2 regions of the Streptomyces sp. NPDC014734 genome follow, and region 1 is predicted to be linked to the other one. Evidence: riboswitches for the same ligand, from Rfam matches in the RefSeq annotation. Region 1 holds a riboswitch; the other holds the start of a gene.
What was found. Region 1 has a riboswitch for cyclic di-AMP ahead of ACF1CT_RS04045 (M23 family metallopeptidase). Riboswitches for the same ligand answer to the same signal wherever they lie in the genome.
Positions count from the first base shown of each region.

Region 1 (3,738 bases):
AAGTTGCCGCCCGCTGCCGCGTAGGCGTCCAGCACGGCGAACGACTGCGCCTCGTCGGCCGTCCATCCGAAGACGTTGCCGCCAAGGGCGAGGGGGAAGACCTGAAGGTCGGAAGCGCCCAGCTTACGGAGAGAAGTCATGTGTGGCCCAACGAATTCCGCTCGCCGCGGTATTCCGGACATCGGCTGTTCGGCCGTCACCTGTTCGGTCTTTCTCGTGCAACTGCCGTGCCGACCGCCGCCGTTCGAAGCAGGACACTCGCGCGACAGCCACGCGCACACGGGCACAAACGCGGACGCGGGCACGGACGCAGACGCGAAGGGCCGCGCGCAGCGCGCCGTACACCCGTACGCCCGTACGCCCGTACGCCCGTACGCCCGAGCCGAGTGTCGGAACGGACGTCGGGACGGGCGCCGAAAAGCAAGCCGGCAGCCCTGGCGTCGGGGGGAGCGCCAGGGCCGCCGAGGTTTCATGGCCGGCGAACCAGCTCGGTCCACAAAGGGCACGTGAACCCCAACGGACTCAAGGACACGAGGGCTCAAGGGCTCAAGGGCTCAAGGGCTCAAGGACACGAGGCCCACAAAGAACCACAAGAACCACCGGGCCCACCGGGCCCACCAGGCCCGCAGGGGCTCAGCGCCACGAGGGACCCGGTAGCGCGCGGACCTCAGCACCGCAGGGGGCTCAGCGCCACCGGGAACTCAGCACCGCAGGACGGCCGGAGACGACGATCCGGAGCCCGTCCAGCGGTGGTTCAGGGGGTGAGCCCCTTGTTCCGGAGCCAGTTCATCGGGTCGACACCCGTACCGTCGGGGGTGTGGACCTCCAGGTGGAGGTGGGCTCCCGTCACGTTTCCGGTGGCACCGACCCGGCCGATGGTCTCACCGGTGGAGACCTTCTGGCCGACGCCGACACCGATCGAGGACTGGTGGCAGAACCACAGCTCCGTACCGTCCTCCAGCTCCAGCACCGTGCGGTAGCCGTACGCGCCGGACCAGCCCGCCGACTTGATGGTGCCGCTGTGCACGGCCTTGATCGGCGTGCCCGTCTGCGCCGCGAAGTCGAGGCCGGTGTGGTGGCCGGAGGACCACATGGGGCCGGCCTGCCCGTACGTCGAGGTGATGGTGTAGGAGCTGACCGGAATGGCATAGCTGGCAGCGAGCTTGGCGAGACGCAGGGCCTCGGCCTTCTTCTTGGCCTCCTCCTCCGCCTTCTTCTTCTCGGCGGCGACCTTGGCCTCGGCGGCGTCCTGCTGTTTCTTGGCCTCCGCGGCGGCCTTCTCCGCGGCGACCTTCTCCTGCGCCGCCCTGGCCTCGGCGTCGGCGGCGTCCTGCTGCTGCTCGGCCTGCTGGAGGATACGGGCGCGGAGCGCCTCCCCCGCGTCCGTCGTACCCTGCTCGGCCTCGGCGGAGGTGAGGCCGGCCGTGGTGAGCGGCGCGTCGGCGGTGGTGTCCCGGGGCTTGTCGTCCTCGGAGCCGCCCGAGAAGAAGGCACCCACGCCGGGAAGGGACGCGGCGTCGGGCAGGTTGTCCGCGATGGAGTCGGGGAGCGAGATGGAGACCGGCGGCTTGCTCTGCGCGGTGGCCATGCCGCCCGCGCCGACGGCCGCTATGACGCCGACCCCGAGCACCGTGGAACTGCGGGCAAGTCCGTTGCGCTGCTTGGCGACACGGTGCTTGCCGCGTACAGGACGGACGGACTCCTCGGTGGGGTTCCACTCGTCCAGGGCACGCTCGGGACCGCGGTCGAGGTCGGCGTGGAACTCACCGCCGGATCGGCCCGCGACGAAGACCTCGCCCGGTTCACCGCCGCCCATGCCGGGATCGGTGCCGTACGACGTACCGGAATCGGAGCCGAACGCCGTTCCCGTGCCGACGGTTCCGTACTCGGAGCCGTAGCCGGGTTCGGGGGCGTAACCGTAACCGGAACCGTAACCCTGGACGGAACCGTAGCTCTGGCCGGAGCCATATCCCGGGCCGGAGCCGTACCCCGGGGCGAAGTCGGCGCCGTTACCGGGTCCGAATGCGGAGTCGAGCCGGGTGGGGGCCTCTGGGGCAGGCTTGTTGGACGCCACGGGGGCGCACTCCTTTCCTTCCTTCTCGCCTACCGGGTTAGCTGACGGGTTCGGAGCAGGAAGGTCTCCTACGGACTTCTCCGCCTCTCACGAGGCACAGATGTCCGATTCACCCCAAGGTGATGGTTCCCCGGTTTCCTTTCGGAATTCGGCGCTCGCACGCGGTGCCGCCACTGACGACGGCTGGGACGACCGCACTGCGTTATCGAACGTTAATAGACACCCGGGTCCGATTCCAAGCCGTTCCCACTGATCGTTCACGTCTTTGGCCTGGACTTTACGGGACACAGGCGGACGCAACAGACGAGTTGATCGCCCCTCAGTCACACCCCTTGAACTGACGTTGCGTCAAATGTTATCGGAGCGGCGTCTCTCGATTACGCACCGTGGCGCCCTCGACGGCCCGGACGTCATCCCGATCGCACGGGGCCCGGCCCCACGATCCGGACGGTTCTGCGCCGGTCCGGCTGCCCCTCCGCAGGACGCACGACCGCGAGCAGCGCCATGTCGTCCGTCGACTCGCCACCCGTGTGCAGGCGCACGTCATCGGTGAGCGCGGACAGCAGCTCCTCGGGGCCGGGGAAGATCCGCCCGCGCAGCCGGGCCGCCGGATCGTAGAAGACCCCCTCGGCGTTCCGCGCCTCGGAAAGACCGTCCGTGTAGAGGAGCAGAGTCGTTCCCGGCAGCAGTTCCCACTCGTCCGCCCGGTCGGGCCACGCGCCCAGGTCCATGCCGAGCGGCAGCGCGGGCACCGACGGCGCCAGAACGTCCAGCGCCCCGTCCGGGTGCAGCAGGATCGGCTCCGGATGCCCCCGGTTGACGATCCGGACCCGGGACAGCCCCGACGGGATCTCGGCAAGTACGGCAGTGGTGAAGCCCTCCACGGCGTCGAGCCCCCTCCGCATCTCCCCCTCCCGCGCCAGCGCCCGCTCCAGCCGCCGCGCCACGCCCTCCAGGAAACGCTCCTGTTCGGCCGCCTCCCGGAACGCCCCGATGACCACCGCCACCGTCTCCACGGCGTCGAGCCCCTTCCCGCGCACGTCCCCCACCACCAGCCGCACCCCGTGCGGGGTGTCCGTCACGGCGAACAGGTCGCCGCCGACGAACTCGTCCGCCTGGGCCGCCTCGTACCGGGCCGCCACATGCAGCCCTCCGATCCGGTCAGACGGCTTCGGCAGCACGGCGCGCATGGCCCGCTCGGCGATGACCCTCGCGGACGCCAACTGCTCATTGCTCCGCCGCACGACCCCGTTGATCACCACCGCCAGGATCGAGACGGTGGCCAGCGTGAGCAGTTCGATCAGCGGCACGATCTCCGGCAACGTCCTGCTGAACAGCCGCAGCGCGACGACGGCCAGCATCGAGGCGACGCCGATACGAATGGTGCTGGCCAGTGAGAAGAACGGCGCGGCGATCAGCGGTGCCGCCACGAACATCGGGATGGCGGTGAAGGTCGGCGGCGTCAACAGGTCGAACACCAGTCCGCCGGCGATCATCAGCGCGGGCAGCATGCGCACGAACTGCCTGGTACCGGCGACCCCTGCCCCTTCTCCGGCATGCCTGCCGCGCCGCTTCAGCCGCTTCCACACCTGTGGTCTCCTGCCCGGTACGCGCGGCTGCGGACGATACCGCGCCCCGCCCTCAGGCTCGCCGGAGCGGAGCCG
Region 1 covers NZ_JBIBYN010000002.1:26,225-29,962, forward strand. Annotated here, with positions in the region: gene ACF1CT_RS04040 (aldo/keto reductase) at 1-140, opposite strand, end outside; gene ACF1CT_RS04045 (M23 family metallopeptidase) at 755-1,816, opposite strand; cyclic di-AMP (ydaO/yuaA leader) riboswitch at 2,086-2,238, opposite strand; gene ACF1CT_RS04050 (PP2C family protein-serine/threonine phosphatase) at 2,485-3,585, opposite strand.

Region 2 (3,738 bases), on a different contig from region 1:
CGCCGCGTCAACTCTGTGACTTTGACGTGATCCGTGCTGCATCGACTTGTGACACGCGTTCGGGTCCGGCTAGGTTCACCGTTCGACCCACCAGTCGCTCGTCAGACCTTGTCCGTCACACGGAAGGCAATCCCATGGGCTCCGCGAACGGCCGACACCGCCGCCCTCGTCAGGCACCCGCCATCGTCGTCGCCGCGGGTGTGACCGGATCCGCCATCGCCATCCCGCTGCTCGGCGCGGGCGCCGCGCAGGCGGCCGACGCCACGACATGGGACCGGGTTGCCGAGTGCGAGAGCGGGGGCACGTGGAGCGCCGACTTCGGCAACGGCTCCTACGGCGGCCTCCAGCTCTCCCCGGAGACCTGGAAGGCGTACGGCGGTGAGTCGTACGCCCCGCGGGCCGACCTCGCCAGCCGGGCGCAGCAGATCGCGGTGGCCGAGAAGATCCTCGACGCCCGGGGCCCGAAGGCGTGGCCGAGCTGTGCGGTCATCTCCGGCCTCGCGACGGGCGGGGCGCTGCCCGGGGTCGACCCGGGAGTGACGCCCTCCGCCGACCCGGCTCAGTCCGCGGGGGCGACGGGGAGCGAGCAGCCGGCGAAGGGCGCGTCGGCGTCCCCGTCCGACGGCGCCACGCCCGCGGACGACGCCAAGGAGCCGAAGGGCGGCACCGAGCCGTCCGCGAACCCCTCGGCCACCGAGTCGGCGTCCCCGTCCGCGGACGCCTCCCGTTCCCCCGGCGCGAACGACGCGTCCGGTTCGTCAGGCCCCGGTTCCTCGGGTTCCTCCGATCCCTCGGGTTCCTCCGCCCCGTCCGGAACGGACGGTGCCGCGGGCACGGGTGGCAAGCACCGCGGCGCCCCGGCCGCCGAGGAGGGCCGCGACTCGTCCGGCGGCGACGACCGCGAGTCGGGCCGTCACGCCTCCCGGGGCGAGGGCGGGGCCCGCGACACGGGAGCCCCGGTCGCCGACGACACCTACACCGTCCGTCCCGGTGACAATCTCTGGGCGATTGCTGACGCACAGAAGGTTCCCGGTGGGTGGACCGCGCTCTACGAGTCGAACAAGGACGTCGTCGGCTCCGACCCGGACCTCATCCTCCCTGGCCAGAACCTCGAACTCGATGTGAGGGCAGGCTGAGAACTGCCTGACAATCGACTGAAAGAGCCTCAAAGTCTGGGGTGCTTCAGGGGCCTATGTCCACTTGTGTCCAAGTGAGACATGGGTCTCTTTGCGTGTATTGGCGTGTCGTGTCCGAGGTGTTCTCGCGCATCGCTCCCGACCTGCGGAAACGGCAGTTCATCGGATGCAAGTAAGGGCATATTGTCCGATGTGTCCATCTTTGAATGTAGGGCTTGCGTATGTTTACGTTCGAAACCGCTCGCACCGCGGGCCCCGTCGACCGTCACGCCGAATCCTGCCGTCGGTCGGGGGGAACAGACGCGAAAGCGCCGTAGGCAGGAGCGGGGGACCCAGGTAGGCGTCGGCCCGGTCGTCGAAGGACGCATCAGGACCGGCTAGGGGTGAAGTCGCGCGCTAGGACGTGCGACCGGGCAACTCACTTGGCCCGAACCCGACAGCTCACCTCGTAGGCGTCGGTGAGGAGAAGTTCCATGCTGTTTTCCGGCAAGGGCAAGCACCGCCGCCCGTCCAAGGCCGTCCGGATCGCCACGCTCGCCGGTGTCGCCGGCACCGCCGTCGCCGTTCCGCTGATGGGTGCGACCGGCGCTTCCGCCGCCTCCGTCTCCACCTGGGACGCCGTCGCCCAGTGCGAGTCCGGCGGCAACTGGTCCATCAACACCGGCAACGGCTACTACGGCGGTCTGCAGTTCTCGCAGTCCAGCTGGGCCGCCGCCGGCGGTACGCAGTACGCCCCCCGCGCCGACCTGGCCACCAAGGCCCAGCAGATCGCCACCGCCGAGCGCCTTCTCGCCATGCAGGGTCCGGGTGCCTGGGGCTGCGCCTGGGCCGGCAACCTGCGCAACGACGGTGTCGACCCGGGTGTCGACACCGGTTCCTCCGCCAACTCCGGTGCCGCCAAGCAGCAGAGCACCCCCTCGGCGCCGAAGCGTCAGCAGTCGCAGCAGGCCCAGCCGAAGAAGGCCCAGCCGAAGAAGGCCGAGCGCACCGAGGCCCCGGCCGCCTCCCGCTCGGAGCGCCACGCCGCCCCGCGCGCCGAGTCGAAGAAGACCGTCACCACCCCGACCGGCGAGAAGGTCGAGAAGGGCGACGGCGAGTACAAGGTCGTCTCCGGCGACTCCCTCAGCAAGATCGCCGCGGACCACAAGGTCAAGGGCGGCTGGCAGCGGCTGTTCGAGCTGAACAAGGACATCGTCGAGGACGCCGACCTGATCTACCCGGGTCAGCAGCTGCACCTGACGAAGTAGTCCCGGCTCCCTCCCCCCGGGCCATCCCGGCCCGGCTCTCTCCTCCCCGAGCCACCCCGGCCCGGCGCGCGTTTCCCCGTACGCGCCGGGCCGGGGTTTCTGCGTGAGGGGCGCGGTGTGCGGCGCCCGTCGGTTCAACCTTTGTAGTTACTGATCCGTAATGAACCTGCCGTTTGCCCCGGATCATGCCCTCTCGGGCCCTTTTTCGTCCCAGGGGGCGGGCGGTCGTCGGGCCGAGCGGGCCGGGCCGGTTAGGCTCTTGTCGCAAGGCCAAAGTGACCCTGCAGAACCAGCGTCATATCCCAGAAGGAGATGCCTCGTGCCGTCCATCGACGTCGTCGTAGCCCGAGAAATCCTCGACTCCCGGGGGAACCCCACGGTCGAGGTCGAGGTCGGCCTCGACGACGGCAGCACGGGCCGTGCTGCTGTGCCGTCCGGCGCCTCCACCGGCGCGTTCGAGGCCATTGAGCTTCGCGACGGCGACCCCAACCGCTACCAGGGCAAGGGCGTCGAGAAGGCCGTCCTCGCCGTGATCGAGCAGATCGGCCCGGAGCTCGTCGGCTACGACGCCACCGAGCAGCGGCTGATCGACCAGGCGATGTTCGACCTGGACGCCACCGAGAACAAGGGCTCGCTCGGCGCCAACGCCATCCTCGGCGTCTCGCTGGCCGTCGCGCACGCCGCCTCCGAGGCCTCGGACCTGCCGCTGTTCCGCTACCTCGGCGGCCCGAACGCGCACCTGCTGCCCGTTCCGATGATGAACATCCTCAACGGTGGGTCGCACGCCGACTCCAACGTCGACATCCAGGAGTTCATGATCGCCCCGATCGGCGCGGAGTCCTTCTCCGAGGCCCTGCGCTGGGGTGCCGAGGTCTACCACACCCTGAAGAAGGTCCTGAAGACCAAGGGCCTGTCGACCGGCCTCGGCGACGAGGGCGGCTTCGCGCCGAACCTGGAGTCGAACCGCGCCGCCCTCGACCTCATCGTCGAGGCCGTCAAGGAGGCCGGTTACGTCCCGGGCAAGGACATCGCGCTCGCGCTCGACGTCGCCGCGTCCGAGTTCTACAAGGACGGGAAGTACGAGTTCGAGGGCAAGTCCCGCTCGGCCGCCGAGATGACCGAGTACTACGAGGAGCTCGTCTCCGCGTACCCGCTGGTCTCCATCGAGGACCCGCTGTTCGAGGACGACTGGGCCGGCTGGAAGATCATCACCGACAAGCTCGGCGCCAAGGTGCAGATCGTCGGCGACGACCTCTTCGTCACCAACCCGGAGCGCCTGGCGCGCGGCATCGAGGAGGGCTCCGCCAACGCCCTGCTCGTCAAGGTCAACCAGATCGGCTCGCTGACCGAGACCC
Region 2 covers NZ_JBIBYN010000012.1:132,427-136,164, forward strand. Annotated here, with positions in the region: gene ACF1CT_RS20585 (cytochrome P450) at 1-19, shown strand, start outside; gene ACF1CT_RS20590 (transglycosylase family protein) at 135-1,136, shown strand; cyclic di-AMP (ydaO/yuaA leader) riboswitch at 1,436-1,606, shown strand; gene ACF1CT_RS20595 (transglycosylase family protein) at 1,610-2,383, shown strand; gene eno (phosphopyruvate hydratase) at 2,703-3,738, shown strand, end outside.
Region 2: linked by a shared signal. The riboswitch ahead of ACF1CT_RS20595 (transglycosylase family protein) and the one ahead of ACF1CT_RS04045 (M23 family metallopeptidase) in region 1 are both predicted to bind cyclic di-AMP.